One region of the Phytobacter sp. V69 genome, then DNA from elsewhere that is predicted to be linked to it. Evidence: predicted binding sites of a transcription regulator. Region 1 holds the regulator's gene; each other region holds the start of a gene.
What was found. Region 1 encodes LexA, which represses DNA repair genes until DNA is damaged. Its sites were predicted from a motif close to TNCTGTATGTACATACAGNA; they were not measured.

Region 1 (5,664 bases):
GCTTAAACCAGAAAGCCAGGCTTTGCGCGCGTGGATAATAAACATCTCGCATTCGCCTTTGCCGGACACGGTATTGATAAAATCGCAGAGAAATTCGTAGCTGTCCTGATCGTCAATGCCGATGCGGGTTTTGACCGTCACCGGAATCGACACCACGTCGCGCATCGCTTTCACGCAATCCGCCACCAGTTGTGCATTGCCCATCAAGCACGCACCGAACATGCCGTTCTGCACGCGATCGGACGGACACCCCACGTTGAGGTTGATCTCATCGTAACCGCGCTGCTCCGCCAGTTTTGCGCAATGCGCGAGCTGCGCCGGGTCGCTGCCACCCAATTGTAGTGCAACCGGGTGCTCTTCATCGCTGTATGCCAGGTAATCGCCCTTACCATGAATAATGGCCCCCGTGGTGACCATCTCGGTATAGAGCAGCGTATGGCGTGAAAGCTGGCGCAGGAAATAGCGGCAATGGCGATCCGTCCAGTCGAGCATCGGCGCGATGGAGAAACGGTGAGCGGGATAAGCAGCAGACTGAATTTCTGACGACATGGCGAATAAATAAGCTTTAGGTAAAAAAGGGGCGCTACTATAGCACAAAGAAAAACCGGAGGCGCGAGGCCTCCGGTTGTCTATCAGAATGTCATGCTCAGCTGTGCGCCAGCACCCCATGTCTGGCTCTCACCCACCAGCCCCATCAAGTCGATATGCACGCGGTTAAACGGCGCAAACCCCACACCGCCGGTGAAGTAGTTGCTTTCATCACCTTTCACATCGGCACGGTAACCGGCACGAACCGCCAGCCAGCTCAGGGGGCGAACCTCTGCACCGACACCGACGAACTGTGAGTTTTTCTCGCTCTTAAAGCCTTTGGTTTCGGTCAGATCACCGTCTGTACTCAGCGTCACCAGATCGTTATGCCAGGCCGCACCTGCGGTCACCAGCGGACTGATTTGGTAGGTGTCTTTGTAGTTTTTAACCTCACCGGTTCGGCCATTGGTGATCAGAATATCTTTGGTATCGATGTCGCGTGAGATCAGGTTTTGCCCGGTCAAGCCGACGGTGAAGTTGCCCGTGAGGTCCGCCGCCAGGCCGACATCGATGTTAAAACCGGTATCATCCTTACGGTATTTGCTCTTCTTCCACTCGTTTTTGTCGTAATCATAAATCGACGTGGTGTAGTTATAGATCCACGACTTTTGCAGTTTTGGCGTCACGCCAACGGAAAGCGGAATGCCGCCAACGTCGAACTGATGCGCCAGGGCGATACCAAAATCAGTGATGATGGCCGCTCGGCCCGATGCCGTAGAGTTCAGATTTTTGGTGATCTCGTCAGAACCATTTGGCGAGGTCAGGGCTTCCACTGCAACACCCGCAGCGACCGTATCGCTATTCTGGATACCACGCAGATAGGTGATATCGTTCGGATCGTTGGTGGAGTTCACACGGGCGTGGGCATAAGCTTTGGTGACAAAAGCAGCAGAAACCACATGATTAGGAATACTGACGGCAATACCGGCCCCGGCGTTCGCACTGGCGGTTTTACCTTTCAGGAAATCAAGCGAGTCCGCAACATCTTTCGCCGCCATCTGGAAATCATCGATAGTGCCAACAGGATCGAGCAGGATATCCCCCAGATCGAGGTTATCTATCGTACTCTTGTAATGGTCAATTTTGTTACTGATATCATTGATTTCATCGCGCAAATTACCCTCATCGGTAACCTGTGCGCTAATGCTTGGGAAAATAACCGTTACATCGTCTTCCGGTTTTGCCTTTGCCAGCAAAGCCGGGTTGATTAATGCACCACTACCGTAATTTGCGGAGGCAACGCCTGTTCCCCCCATTGCATCATTACGCGCTTCTGCCCAGGTATTAGCTGCTCCTGCCTGATTTGCCACAAAAAAGGAGACAGCGATAGCGACCACCGAAAGTTTAAGATTGTTTTTCACAGTATGCGTCTCGTAATCAAATGAGTTTTTTTATGCCCCTGCTAGTTGTGACAAGGACAGGGAGGCTCTATTGCTGCGAATAACACTGAAAAAATAGGCTATTTCTAACGAATGTAATAAAACGTTACAGAAGATGTTGTTATAAGAAGTGACCATCAATATTTATAGAAGACACATTGCGATTGTGAAAGGCGAAGGCACGGTCGCGATCTCGGCGTTTGGTGCAGAACATGATAAAGTGGGGGCACATGTTGCCCATTCATGAGAGAACGCCTATGGATAAGACCACTTCGCAAGAGATGCTCGCGCAGGCCGAAAAACTGTGCGTGCAGCGCAACGTGCGCCTGACTCCGCAGCGCCTCGAAGTGTTACGCCTGATGAGTCTGCAACAGGGAGCCATCAGCGCTTACGATCTGCTCGACCTTCTGCGTGAGACCGAGCCACAGGCCAAACCGCCAACGGTTTATCGTGCGCTGGATTTTTTGCTGGAACAAGGGTTTGTGCATAAGGTGGAGTCCGCAAACAGCTATGTGCTGTGCCATCTCTTCGACCAGCCAACGCACACTTCTGCGATGTTTATCTGCGATCGCTGTGGCGTGGTGAAAGAGGAGCAGGCGGAGGGCGTGGAAGACATCATGCACGCGCTGGCAGCAAAACGCGGTTTTGCGCTGCGTCATAACGTCATTGAAGCACACGGACTTTGCGCCGACTGCGCGGAGGTTGAGGCCTGCCGACATCCCGGCGAATGCCATCACGATCACACCATTCAGTTGAAGAAAAAATCGCGCTAGTCGCGATTTTTTTTATCTCTCAAGCCGGAAAATTGAGGGTGGTACATCCATGTACCGTTCGGGCAGGGTAGCCACAGAGGGTTTACACATTGAGGGGTTGTGTAGGACTACCAGTGGTACTCGTTGCGGTTTTCCCAATCAACGACTTCTTTTTCCGCTTTCTCTTTGGCGTAGCCATAACGTTCCTGAATCTTACCGACCAACTGGTTGCGTTTACCTTCGATGATGGTCATATCATCGTCAGTTAATTTACTCCACTGTTCTTTCGCTTTACCTTTGAACTGTTTCCAGTTACCGCGGACTTCGTCTTTATTCATCGTCATATCCTCATCATTGGTTACGAACAGCGTTTCTTTCTGTCGTTACGCTCTGAATGTCCTGAACGTGATAATAATTGTAGTTAAGGATATCGACCGCGAAGCTTTATTCGGAATTTTTAACCATTAAAGAAAAAAATATAAGTATGGTTATGCTGAAAAAACGGAATGCGATCAGGAGGATAAAGCGCAGGTTAAAGCTTTGTCAGGAAGGGAAAGCAACCGTGACAGCGGGCGTGCCGCCACGGTTCAGAAGCCGGATTACAACCACTCACCATTGCGGATAACGCCCACCGCCAGACCTTCAATAGTGAAGTTCTGCTCGCGCAGGTTGACCACAATGGGGGAAAACTCGCTGTTTTCCGGCAGCAACTGCACGGTATTACCCTGTTTTTTCAGTCGCTTAACGGTCACTTCATCGTCAATACGAGCAACAACGACCTGACCATTACGCACATCCTGAGTTTTATGCACAGCCAGCAGGTCGCCGTCCATAATGCCGATATCTCTCATCGACATACCGCTTACACGCAGCAGGAAGTCCGCGTTGGGTTTGAAGAGAGAAGGATCAACCTGATAGTGGCCTTCGATATGCTGCTGTGCCAGCAGAGGCTCACCAGCAGCGACGCGCCCGATAAGCGGCAGCCCGATGTCTTCTTCTTCAAGCAACAGACGAATACCGCGTGACGCGCCGGACACGATCTCAATAACGCCCTTACGCGCAAGCGCTTTCAGGTGTTCTTCTGCTGCGTTTGGGGAACGGAACCCCAACTGCTGCGCGATCTCCGCACGCGTCGGCGGCATACCCGTCTGGTTGATTCGATCGCGAATGAGATCGAACACCTCTTGCTGCCTGGCCGTTAAAGCTTTCATTCCGCCCCCTGGGTGTATATACAGTTATGCTGTGAGTATATACAGCTAAAGGTGATTTTGAAACCAAAATTACGCAAAAAACCAGCAGGTAACGTAAATCTGGAAGCCTTATCGAAAATGGCCCCACAACAGAGAGAGCCAGGTAAACAGCGCCACAAGAATCGTCATTAATACCGCAGCAGACCCCATATCTTTCGCACGCCCGGACAGCTCGTGAAACTCGGACCCAATACGGTCAACTACCGCTTCAATTGCGCTATTGAGGATTTCCACAATCATGACCAGCGCCACCGAGCCAATCAGTAATACGCGGGTGATGGCGTCGACATCAAGGAAACAAGCGATAATAATTGCCAGGATGACCGCAACGGACTCCTGGCGAAAGGCAGCTTCGTTTATCCATGCAGCACGGACGCCCTTCCAGGAATAGCCGGCAGCTTTAATAATACGGGTCATGCCAGTGGTGTTATTGGCCATGAAAAGAACCTTTTTATGTTATGAGCATCAATCTCTATGTAAGGTTATAGAGGTACAAAAGAATTTGTGCGCGCTTTCTGATATTCTTGCGGCGCATTGGCATTAATAACCAGAGGCTTTACATCCTTTATGTCCGGCTGGCCACGAATTTACTACAAATTACTTAATTTACCATTAAGCGTGCTGGTAAAAAGCAAGTCTATCCCGGCGGAACCCGCCCAGGAATTAGGGCTCGATACGTCACGCCCTATTATGTACGTTTTGCCTTATAACTCTAAGGCAGACTTGCTGACCTTGCGCGCTCAATGTCTGGCACATGACTTGCCCGACCCTCTCGAACCGCTTGAAATCGACGGCGTTGAACTGCCGCGCTATATCTTCATTCACGGCGGACCGCGTGTCTTTACCTGGTACACGCCAAAAGAAGAGTCGATCAAGCTGTTCCACGATTATCTCGATCTGCACCGCAGCCACCCCGACCTGGATGTCCAGATGGTACCGGTGTCGATGATGTTTGGCCGCTCTCCGGGTCGCGAGAAAGGTGAGATGAATCCACCGCTGCGTATGCTCAATGGCATCCAGAAATTCTTTGCGATCTCCTGGCTGGGGCGCGACAGCTTCGTGCGTTTCTCTCCACCGGTTTCGCTGCGCCGCATGGCAACTGAGCACGGCACGGATAAGATTATCGCGCAAAAACTGGCACGCGTGGCACGTATGCACTTCGCGCGCCAGCGTCTGGCTGCGGTTGGTCCGCGTCTGCCCGCCCGTCAGGACCTGTTTAATAAGCTGCTGTCCTCGAAAGCTATCGCCCGTGCCGTAGAAGACGAAGCGCGCAGCAAGAAAATCTCCCACGATAAAGCGCAGCAAAACGCGATTGCGCTGATGGAAGAGATTGCGGCCAACTTCTCCTACGAGATGATCCGCCTGTCAGACCGTATCCTCAGCTTTACCTGGAACCGCTTGTATCAGGGCATTAACGTGCATAACGCGGAACGCGTTCGCCAGCTCGCCCACGACGGCCATGAAATTGTCTATGTGCCCTGCCATCGCAGCCACATGGACTATTTGCTGCTCTCTTACGTGCTCTATCATCAGGGGCTGGTGCCACCGCATATTGCTGCCGGTATCAACCTGAACTTCTGGCCAGCGGGTCCGATTTTCCGCCGCCTGGGGGCGTTCTTCATTCGTCGCTCTTTCAAAGGCAACAAACTCTATTCCACCGTCTTCCGCGAATATCTTGGCGAGCTGTTCCAGCGC
Region 2 (5,664 bases), on a different contig from region 1:
ACGCGGTTAGGACGCGGTAATTGCGGCCCAATACCTTCTTTCACCTGTGGGCGGGCAAGACCGCCATCCGCAAGACTGAACATTGGCGCAGCCCCCAGTGCGGCTGCCGCTGCGGCATCTTTCACACCAGCAGCAACAGGAGCGACTGCTGGCATAACGTTTGCTTCAACAGGAACCACAGATGCAGCAGGTGCCGAAGGCATCGCTGGTGCAGTCGGGCGAGTCTGTTCTTGTACCGGTTCAGGAATTGGCTGATACCAGGCGGCGAGCTGTTCACGCTCGCGTGCACGCCGGGCCTCAACCTCTTCAAAATAGTAAAGCGGCGGACGCGTTTGCTTCACTTCTTCTACCGCTTCCGGTTCAGGCTCCGGTTCAGGTTCAGGCGCGTACGTGGACGCAGGTGCTTCGTATTGCGGCTCTTCCCATGCCTGATATTCTTGCGGCTGCGGCGCAACGGGTGCTTCTGGCTGCCACTCATTACTCTGCGCAGGCGCGGCATAATGCGAAAGCGGAACCTGTTCTGGTTCAGGCTCGTATTGCGCAGCGTAGTCGGCAGGAGCAGGTTGCCATGATGGCGTTTCCACCGGAGGCTGGACGGCTGGGCTCGCAGGCGCGGCATACGCCTGCGCTACCGTCATGGCTGCCGCTGCGGCCGCAACAGGTTCAGTTGCACGTTGCCCACTCAGAAGCGGATCGTAAGCATCGGCGTCCGGTTGCGTCGCGCGATGGCCAGAGAACAGGACGTCGTCTGCGTCTACGGCAACACCACGGGCGCTGTAGGCAATTTCCTCTTCATCGTCCATCCGTTTTCCGGAGAACAAGGCTGCATCGGTTTTACGCCCCATTGGGTTGGCGAATCGCTCTGCGACACTCTTACGGCGCGCCAGTGCGCCACGCAAAATACGCGCACGACGCGATTCGCGCGGCGCGGCAGGCTCATCGTCGTATTCCTCTTCCTCTTCGTATTCGTCTTCATCCACCCAGGTATCGTCACGGCGTGTGCGATTGCTGGCGATGGTGAGAATACCGAGGATAACACCACCAATTTTTTCCGCGATGGTCACCCAGGACCAGCCGGTAAACAGCGTCAGCCCGGCTGCCCAGACGCATAACAAAGCAATAGTGCCGCCACTGCTGTGCAGTAACGGTTGCAATGTCGTGCTCAACAAGCTGCCGATAACGCCACCAGAGGCGAAGTACCAGATATCGTCGGCGTTGATGGCCGCCAGACCGCAAGAGGTCAGGATCAGCGCCAGCGCACCAATCAGACGTAACGAAACGGCGAAATAATCGATGAAATCTTCATTAGCACGATGTCGATAAGCAAACCAGCAGCCACCAATAATAATGACCGGCAGGGTGTAAGCCATGACGCCGAAAACGAAGAATAACGTATCCGCAAGCCAGGCCCCCGGTGCACCACCCAAATTATGAATGGGTTCATGCCACGCGGTTTGTGACCAGTTGGGATCGGAAGGATTAAAACTAATGAGCGCCGCCATTAACCAGACGGCAAACAGAGAAACGAGGATCAGCAACGCCTCAAGGAGTCGACGCCCGCTGCTTAGCTTGGTTAGTGTGACTTCTTTGTCTTCTGTGTATTCCTGGCTCAAGTAAGGCTCTCCAGCTAAAACGGACAACAGCGCCGGGAAGCCCCGGCACTGTTGCTGTATGGATTAACAGGAGTGTAATCAAAAAAAGCTGATTTTGCACCTGTTCCGTATTAGCGCGTCTTGATAACCAGACGGTTGCTTTGTTTGACTTCTTCCATCACCACATATGTACGGGTGTCATTCACGCCCGGCAGTCGCAGCAGGGTTTCCCCTAACAGTTTGCGATAAGCGGACATATCCGGTACGCGTGTTTTCAACAGGTAGTCGAAATCACCGGACACTAAATGACACTCTTGAATTTCTTCAAGTTTTTGTACTGCGGCGTTAAATTGCTCAAACACATCCGGTGCGCCACGATTCAGAGTAATCTCAACAAATACCAGAAGTGATGCATCCAGATAATGCGGGTTCAGCAGCGCTGTATAGCCCTGAATGAAACCCTGTCTTTCCAGCCTGCGCACGCGCTCAAGGCACGGCGTAGGAGAAAGTCCCACTCGTTTAGAAAGCTCGACGTTTGAAATACGCCCATCTTTTTGCAATTCGTTCAGAATATTACGATCGATGCGGTCGAGATCTTTACCAGGGCGCTTCTTGCTATCTACCATTATTATTGTCTCTCTGTATTCCTTCCCTACTCCTGTCTTGACCCTGTGCACTTCACTGTTCAGAGTCTTTGCCCGTCGCTTTACTCGCGGGTTGAAAACAATAACGCCGCGTGTAATCCTAGGGTCTACATTAAGAAGTCCGTTGCCATACGGCAGCCATCGACATCACGAATGGCGTCTGTCCACGCCATGCGTAGATTTCGCTAGCCCGGTAAAAATGGTATTTACATGCATGAATTTGCATCACGCGTGAAACACTGCTTTTTTCTTCCTTTGATGTTTTCGCAAATGCGCAGGTGATTGTCAAAGCAAAACAACTTTTTTTAGTACAACATGCCAGATATTCATCATCACCCTCGGGCAATACTCATTTAATCACCTTATAACGGACCGATTTTCAGTAGAAATTGTTATATTTTGGATCTCACTCAGCGTTATACGATTGGTGCCATCTATTACACATATCGTTAACAAAACCGCTGCGCCCTTTTTTTACGCCCGTAAATTCCCTACAATCCAGGCCAATGTCTGCCAAACAATAATGAGGATCTCATGGGTACGGCCAAACACAGTAAGCTGCTTATCCTTGGTTCAGGGCCTGCGGGATATACCGCTGCGGTCTATGCTGCACGTGCAAACCTGGAACCGGTGTTAATTACCGGCATGGAGAAAGGCGGTCAGCTCACCACCACCACTGAGGTGGAAAACTGGCCGGGCGACCCGCACGATCTGACCGGGCCACTCCTGATGGAGCGCATGCATGAACATGCGGCAAAATTCGATACTGAAATTCTGTTCGATCATATTAACAAAGTTGATCTGCAAAATCGTCCGTTCCGTCTGATTGGCGACAGCGGTGAGTACACCTGTGACGCGTTGATCATCGCCACTGGCGCTTCCGCACGTTATCTGGGCCTGCCGTCAGAAGAAGCGTTTAAGGGTCGCGGTGTGTCTGCCTGCGCCACCTGTGACGGTTTCTTCTATCGCAATCAGAAAGTCGCGGTCATCGGTGGGGGTAACACCGCCGTTGAAGAAGCACTGTATCTGGCAAATATTGCCTCTGAGGTACATCTGATTCACCGCCGTGATTCGTTCCGCGCGGAGAAAATCCTGATCAAACGGCTGATGGACAAAGTGGCAAGTGGCAACATCGTGCTGCACACCAACCGTACACTGGAAGAAGTGACGGGCGACCAGATGGGCGTTAGTGGTCTGCGTATTCGCGATACCGAAAACACAGATAACGTTGAATCGCTGGAGGTTGCCGGTCTGTTTGTCGCTATCGGCCACAGTCCGAACACCGGCATTTTTGATGGTCAACTGGAACTGGAAAACGGCTACATCAAAGTGCAGTCCGGTATTCATGGCAATGCCACCCAGACCAGCATTCCGGGCGTGTTCGCTGCCGGTGACGTGATGGATCATATCTATCGTCAGGCGATTACGTCTGCCGGTACCGGCTGTATGGCCGCGCTGGATGCCGAGCGCTACCTTGATGGTTTAGCGCAAAGCAAATAAACGTTACAACTCAGTAACAAAGGTAAATAAGGCGACTATAAGTCGCCTTTATTTTTGCGCCGATGTAACATTGCGAAGCTAAAAAATTCCGATAACTTCACCTGCAAAAGCGCGCAATGAATAAAACCCGTCAACAAGAATTAACCCGCTGGCTAAAACAGCAAAGTATCATTTCCCGTCGCTGGCTTATGATGTCTCGCCTGCTGGGCGTAGTCAGTGGCGTACTGATCGTTGCTCAGGCCTGGATGCTCGCCAGAATCCTTAATCATATGATTATGGAGAACATCCCGCGTGAAGCATTGCTGCTGCCTTTCACCTTGCTGGTGCTGGTCTTTGTTCTGCGTAGTTGGGTCGTCTGGCTGCGGGAGCGCGTGGGTTTTCATGCTGGTGTACATATTCGTTACGAAATTCGCCGTCAGGTGCTCGACAGGCTGCAGCAAGCCGGTCCGGCCTGGATTCAGGGCAAACCTGCAGGCAGTTGGGCCACGCTGATTCTCGAGCAAATCGACGACATGCATGATTTTTATGCCCGCTATCTGCCGCAGATGGCGCTGGCGGCAAGCGTGCCATTGTTGATTGTGGTAACGCTCTTCCCTATCAACTGGGCCGCAGCCTTGATCCTGTTGGTCACCGCCCCGCTGATTCCGGTTTTTATGGCGATGGTGGGAATGGGTGCTGCCGATGCCAACCGACGCAATTTCAAAGCCCTGGCGCGCCTGAGCGGCCATTTACTTGACCGCTTACGCGGCATGGAGACGCTACGTATCTTCGATCGTGGCGCGGCGGAAACAGAAAACATCCGTCTGGCCTCGCAGGATTTCCGCAGCCGTACGATGGAAGTGCTGCGCATGGCGTTCCTCTCCTCCGGCGTGCTGGAATTTTTCACCTCGCTGTCCATTGCCGTGGTCGCGGTCTATTTTGGTTTCTCTTACCTGGGTGAGCTCAATTTCGGCCACTACGGCGCAGGCGTCACGCTGTTTGCCGGTTTCCTGGCCCTGATTCTGGCTCCGGAATTCTTCCAGCCATTGCGCGACCTGGGGACGTTCTATCATGCCAAAGCGCAGGCCATCGGTGCCGCCGACAGCCTGAAGACCTTTATGGAAGCCCCGCTTGCCCATCCGCAACGTGGCGATATCACCCTGAAACCAGATGAGGCAGTGAGCATTACCGCAGAAGATCTGGTCCTCAAATCACCAGAAGGTAGCGTGCTTGCAGGGCCTCTGAACTTTACGCTGCCAGCCGGGCAGCGCGTGGTGCTGGTAGGGAAAAGTGGCTCCGGTAAAAGCTCGCTAATTAATGCGCTTTCGGGTTTTCTGCCCTATGACGGTTCTTTGCGAGTAAACGGCGTTGAATTGCGTGATTTGAACCCGGAAAGCTGGCGTCAACTGATCAGTTGGGTCGGGCAAAACCCGCAGCTCCCGGCCACCAAGTTGCGGGAAAACATCCTACTGGCTCGTCCGGATGCCAGTGTAGCCGAACTGCAGGCCGTGCTGGATAAAGCCTGGGTGAGCGAATTTTTACCGCTGTTACCGCAAGGGCTGGAAACCGCGCCCGGCGATCAGGGAACGCGGCTATCCGTGGGCCAGGCCCAGCGCGTTGCCGTTGCCCGCGCCCTGCTTAACACATGCCAGTTGCTGATGCTGGATGAACCCGCCGCCAGCCTTGACGCGCACAGCGAGCAGCGCGTAATGCAGGCGCTAAACGATGCCTCTCTGAACCAAACAACCCTGATGGTAACTCACCAGTTAGAAGGGTTGACCGACTGGAGTGCCATTTGGGTCATGGATGACGGCAAAATCATCGAACAGGGGACTTTCGCGGAACTCTCCGCCGCGCAGGGGGCGTTTGCCAACCTCCTTGCCCATCGCCAGGAGGACATTTAAATGCGCGCACTTCTGCCCTATCTCGCTCTGTATAAACGTCACATC
Region 3 (5,664 bases), on a different contig from region 1:
AACGTCACCTTAACAGAATAACCTGCGAGATAATGACCATGAAAACCATCAAATATGCTGTAGCTGCTATCGCTCTTTCTACCCTCTCTTTCGGTGCTTTCGCGGCACAGGCAATTAGCCCATCTCAGGCACAGAGCATGAATAAAGTCGGTGTGGTTTCTGCGGAAGGCGCGACCACGCTGGACGGCCTGGAAGCACAGTTGGCTGAGAAAGCAGCAGCCGCTGGCGCAACGGGTTACAGCATCACTTCTGCAAACAGCAATAACAAACTGAGCGGTACTGCGGTTATCTACAAATAAGAATGTCTTACCCCGTCGGCGACCCTCCGGCGGGCACTGCTCCAACCCTCATTGACCCTGTTGTTGTTACCTTTTTTGGCCCGTCCAGTGATGAGACGGGCTTTTTTTCGCCTTCAAATCACTTAAAAGCTCTCATCAATACGGGCTAATGCACTCTCAAGCGTCGCCGATTCACCGGTTGCCACCAGACAGCACGCCATCTCGATTTTTAACGACTGAGGAATCGGTTCGCTACCGGCAAGGCAGCGTTCAATCCATTTGGCGGTGGTTTCCGCATCTTTCGCCGCGGGCAGCACGACATCCATCGGTTCATCCTGACGTTCATAAATCACGCGGGCACCCTGGGCATCAATCAGATTGATTTGCGGGCAGCGCTGCGGGTTGGCATAAACCTCCCCCTCCGTCCCGTGCATCAGCAAGCCGCGCCCGCCGATATCGCTAAAGAATTTTCCCACCCGCGTGACATATTCCGGATGCGAGACGCTGGAGAGTCGCAGCGCGGCGTCTTTCTCAAACGGCGTCGCCAGTTTCGCCAGCGTATGGGCGCTGTTACGCACGCCCATTATCCAGCGCAGCGCCAGCTGTTTTTCCAGCGGCGGGCACAGCGCGATCACCGGAATATAGACTGGCTGATGTCCGTCGAGCCGCGCCTGGGCCTGACCGGCATGGTGGGTTGCTTCAATGCCCAGCAGCGTGAAAATGGTTTCGCTGACCACTCGCGTCGGATCTTCGCTAACGCCGTGGACCACCACCGGGAAACCCAGTTTATGCAACAGAATGGCTAACAGCGGCGTCAGGTTTGCCTGCTTACGCGCCCCGTTGTAACTGGGGATGACAATCGGCATCGGCTTCGCCGCCGGCGGCGTCAGGCGCATGGTACGTTGCTGCATCGCTTCGTAAAAACCGAGCATTTCCGCTTCGCCTTCGCCTTTAATACGCAGGGCTATCAGGATGCCCCCCAATTCAAGATCGGGCACATCGCCGTTTAACATCTGGGCATAAAGCCCCCGGGCGGTGTAAAAATCCAGATCGCGGGCATGATTTTTCCCCCGGCCAATCTCTTTAATGATTTTGCGGTAATCCATCAAAACTCCTTACAGGCTCACAATGTCAGCGGCGCTTACGGCGGCTTTGTTTCGGTTTTGTCACTATAACGTCTGGTATATCCGGTTGGGAAATAGGAAAAACCGGCAGCGCGTCGAGCAGGCGCTTACCGTAACTTTTGCTGAGCAGGCGGTTATCATAAATCACCACTTCGCCGTGGCAGCTGTGGCTACGAATTAAACGCCCCACCTGCTGAATCAGCGTAAAAGAGGCGCTGGGCAGACTTTGCACCTCGAAAGGATAGCGATTGAGGCTTTTAAGCCATTCACCCTCGGTAATCACCACCGGGCTGTCGATAGGCGGGAAGGCGATTTTATGGATATGCACCTGCGTCAGGTAGTCGCCTTTTAAATCAAGCCCTTCGGCAAAGGACTGCAACCCTACCAGCACGCTGCGCTCGCCGCCGTCGATACGCTTGCGGTGCAATTCCACCAGGCGGTAGCGCGGCTGGTCGCCCTGCACCAGCAACAACAGGCGCAGGTCGGTAACGTAGGTTAAAAAGAGTTGCATTGCCCGTTGGCTGGCGAACAAGATCAGCATCCCCTGGTGAGCTTTGCTTTCCACCTGTTCGCGGAAAAAAGCCGCCATCTCGGCGAGATGTTCCGCCTCGTTATCAACCAGCGGCGCATAGCGCATTTGCGGAATGACGATTTTGCCCTGCTCAACGTGATTAAACGGTGAATCCAGGGTGACAAAGCGATCCCCGGCTTTCTCTTTCAGGCCGCTCATCTCCTGCAGACGCGAAAAACTGTTCAACGAGCGCAGGGTAGCAGAGGTGACAACAATATGCGGGACGCTGCGCCACAGCAGTTTTTCCAGCTGATCGCTGACACGAATACCGACGCAGTGGAAGTACATATGCAACTGCCCGTCGCGTACTTCCCGGGTCGCCCATTTCGTGACCGGTGCGCCAGAGGCCTGCGCCATCGATGCCAGCCGCCAGAGTTTACTCTGGGATTCGAACATCCCCAGCGCCCGGTTCATCTGTAGCAGAACCCGGTGCAGACGCACAATGTCGTGGCTGCCGGTTTTCTCGCTCAAATCATTGAGAAACAGATCCGCCAGCCCGCGCAGCATATCGGTGAGCTTAGCCAGCCGCTGGCAAATCACCATCACTTCCTCGGGCAACTCCCCCATCGCAAACCGGTGTTCCGCTTCCTGGCCTGCGGGGAGATAGAGATTGAGGATGTTGTTGAGCGAGGCAATCAGTTCGTACAGCTCTTCACAGTGGGCATTAAAACGCTCCGGATTCGCCAGCGGTGGCGTGGTTTTCGGGCGGAACTGCTCGAGACAGGTCGCGACCAGTTTGCTGAATAAATCGAGCTGCAGGCGAAACCAGGGGGCGGTGATCTCGGCACTCATCTCCAGTGCATCACGTGCCACATCCGGCAAATGATGGCCTTCATCCAGCACCAGCAGCAGGTTTTTCGGTTCCGGCAGCACAGCTTCGCTTTCCATCGCTGCCATCACCAGCGCGTGGTTAGCCACCACCACTTCGGCTTCCTGGATTTCACGTCGGGCCACGAAGAAGGGGCATTCACGATAGTAATGGCAATTACGATTGAGGCAGCTGGCCTTGTCGGTACTGAGCCGCTGCCAGAGCGAGTCTTCGATAGTCTGATCCGTATGATCGCGTAAGCCGTCCCACTTGTAGCTGTCGAGATCGGCTTTCAGCTTCGCACAACGCTTCTGCTCTTCTTGATTATTCGGGGTTAACTCGTCATCCAGAAAGGCCAGCAAATCCTGCTGTGACGGTTCGGTACTTGCCAGCGCATTCAGGTTACGCGGGCAAACGTAGCGCCCGCGACCAAAAGCGGCGGTAAAGCGTAAGTCGGGGATGATTTTGCGTAACAGTGGCAAATCTTTGCTGAAAATCTGATCCTGCAAAGCGACATTGGCGGTACTGACCACCAGCGTTTTTTGTTCTTCACGGGCGATGGCAATGCCGGGAATAAGGTATGACAGCGTCTTACCGACGCCAGTCGGCGCTTCAATCGCCAGATGCCGCCCCTCTTCCCCGGCGAGCGTTTTCGCCACATCGGCAATCATCTGCCGCTGCGGTGCGCGAGGAATAAAGTCCGGAATCTGTTGTTGTAACGCCTTATACCAGGCGGCAATTTGCGCTTTTAGCGCAGCGGTGAGGGCCATCGATAAACCTGAAATACTGTATAAACAGCCACTATTGTGGCATTTTTCGCGTTTCAGGGGTAACGCTTTTTCCCATTCTGGAAAGTGGCTCGAGAAAAAAGGAGCCCGCAGGCTCCCGTTGGCTTATTTCAATTCCGGCCAGAAGTCTCGGTTAGCCTCAATTAGGGCATCGAGCACTTTGCGCGCTTTTTTGGCATCGATAATCGTCCGGTTTAACGTCAGTGCCTGCAACGCTTTGGTATATGAGCCTTCAAACCAGGCTTCCACCGTCAGGCGCTCGTAGGCAAACTGTTGTTCGATCATCCCTTTATAGAAGGTCGGGATTTTACCTACACCATACGGACGTGGGCCGTTGCTGCCCACTTCCGCCGTCAGCTCAACCATCACATCATCGTCGAGATTTTCGACCAGACCGTTGTTCGGCACCATGACGATGAATTTCTTTTTCAGGTTGAATGCGATGGCCTCGGCCAGCTCAACGATCATGTCGCCGTGGGCGTCATTATGCACAACGTGCACATTGCGCGTTGTTCCTTCGGCCACCGCCGTGCGGCATTCATCGAATACTCGCTTTTCACGACCGTTGATCACTTCGTTGGCGCGGGTGAAGTTCGGGTCGAGTTTAGAGAACTTATACTCCGGGTAGAGGTAGTACTGCAGATAGGTGTTCGGCAGATAATCCGGGAAATCGCGCAGCATATCCGCCACCGCCGCGTAGGTATCAAGCCAGGACTGGTCGCGCTGCTCGGCATCTGCCGGGATAAAACCATTCTTCGCAATATAGGCCTTCAGCTCGGGCGCCAGATCGTGGCCGTTTTCATCGTACAGATGAGTGAACCAGCCAAAGTGATTAAGACCAAAATAGACCGGGTCGAAGGTTGCCGGGTCGCGCTTTAACAGACGACCATAGGAGCGCAGCAGGTTCACCGGCTGATCGCAGATATTCAGAATGCGATCATCATCCGGGAAACGCTTGTTGAGCGCATCGGCCACAATCGCCGCCGGGTTGGTGTAGTTAAGGATCCAGGCGCGCGGAGAACGGGCGCGGACTTTTTCCACCAGTGCAATCATGTCGCGAATCGAGCGCATGCCGTAGGCAAATCCACCTGCACCACAGGTTTCCTGGCCAATCACGCCAAGGCTCAGCGGGATTTTTTCATCTTTCTCACGCATGGCGTAACCGCCAGTGCGCATCTGACAGAAGATAAAATCCATATCAGTGAAGGCGACGTTTTCATCACCGGTATAAATAAATTCCAGATCCAGGTACTCTTCGCGGAACAGCACTTTGGCATATTCACCGATGACCGCCTGACGTTCTTCATTCACATCGAACATCACCAGTTTCTTTAGCGGCAGACGCGTTTTCAGTTTACATAACGCTTTTAATAAGCCCGGCGTCCACGTGGAACCACCCCCAACTAATACAATATTAAAAGAAGTTTTCATATCATCCGTTCTCTTATTGCGTCTGTTGAACAAGTAAATTTTGTTTCACGGCGCTGGCGATACTTTCCACCTGCGGACCGTAAATAACCTGAATATCGGTGTCGGTAGCGCGAATAAATCCGTTCGCCCCACTTTGTTTAAGAATGACCTCGTCGACTTTGTGCATATCTTTAATTTTCACGCGCAGACGGGTGAAGCAGCAGTCCACATTCTGGATATTTTCTTTGCCGCCCAGGCCCGCGATAATCTTTGCCGTCGCGGCATCGCCTTCCAAAAGTTGTCCGCTATGTTGATGCGCCACTTCGTCTTCTTCACGGCCCGGTGTTCTGGCATTCGTGCGCAGAATTATCCATTTGAAGGCGAAGTAATAAACGGGTGCCCAAATACATCCCAGCAGCAAATCAAACCACCAGTGTGTCTTAGCCCCACCCAGCACGCCAAAGACAATAAAATCAATAAAGCCACCCTGAATATTGCCGATCATTACCTGCAAAAGCTGGGCGCAGGCAAAGGAAAGGCCGGTCATCACCGCATGGAACAAGAACAACAGCGGTGAGACAAAAATAAAGCTGAATTCGAGTGGTTCGGTGATACCCGTGGTGAACGAGGCCAACGTCCCGGCCATCATTAGCGCTTTCACCCGCTGCTTGTGCTCCGGCTTCGC

Region 2: the regulator LexA is predicted to act here: its motif matches at 1,666-1,685, upstream of ACSZPU_RS02665 (DNA translocase FtsK 4TM domain-containing protein).
Region 3: the regulator LexA is predicted to act here: its motif matches at 3,566-3,585, upstream of dinG (ATP-dependent DNA helicase DinG).

Annotation. Positions count from the first base shown of each region.
Region 1 is NZ_CBFFRL010000015.1:22,516-28,179, reverse strand. It holds gene dusA (tRNA dihydrouridine(20/20a) synthase DusA) at 1-549, opposite strand, end outside; gene ACSZPU_RS03745 (conjugal transfer protein TraF) at 633-1,949, opposite strand; gene zur (zinc uptake transcriptional repressor Zur) at 2,225-2,740, shown strand; gene ACSZPU_RS03735 (CsbD family protein) at 2,848-3,057, opposite strand; gene lexA (transcriptional repressor LexA) at 3,319-3,930, opposite strand; gene ACSZPU_RS03725 (diacylglycerol kinase) at 4,039-4,407, opposite strand; gene plsB (glycerol-3-phosphate 1-O-acyltransferase PlsB) at 4,537-5,664, shown strand, end outside.
Region 2 is NZ_CBFFRL010000010.1:9,972-15,635, reverse strand. It holds gene ACSZPU_RS02665 (DNA translocase FtsK 4TM domain-containing protein) at 1-1,613, opposite strand, end outside; gene lrp (leucine-responsive transcriptional regulator Lrp) at 1,724-2,218, opposite strand; gene trxB (thioredoxin-disulfide reductase) at 2,771-3,736, shown strand; gene cydD (heme ABC transporter permease/ATP-binding protein CydD) at 3,853-5,619, shown strand; gene cydC (heme ABC transporter ATP-binding protein/permease CydC) at 5,620-5,664, shown strand, end outside.
Region 3 is NZ_CBFFRL010000017.1:2,030-7,693, reverse strand. It holds gene ybiJ (DUF1471 family protein YbiJ) at 39-299, shown strand; gene ybiB (DNA-binding protein YbiB) at 422-1,384, opposite strand; gene dinG (ATP-dependent DNA helicase DinG) at 1,410-3,551, opposite strand; gene ACSZPU_RS04020 (6-phospho-alpha-glucosidase) at 3,675-5,000, opposite strand; gene ACSZPU_RS04015 (PTS transporter subunit EIIC) at 5,014-5,664, opposite strand, start outside.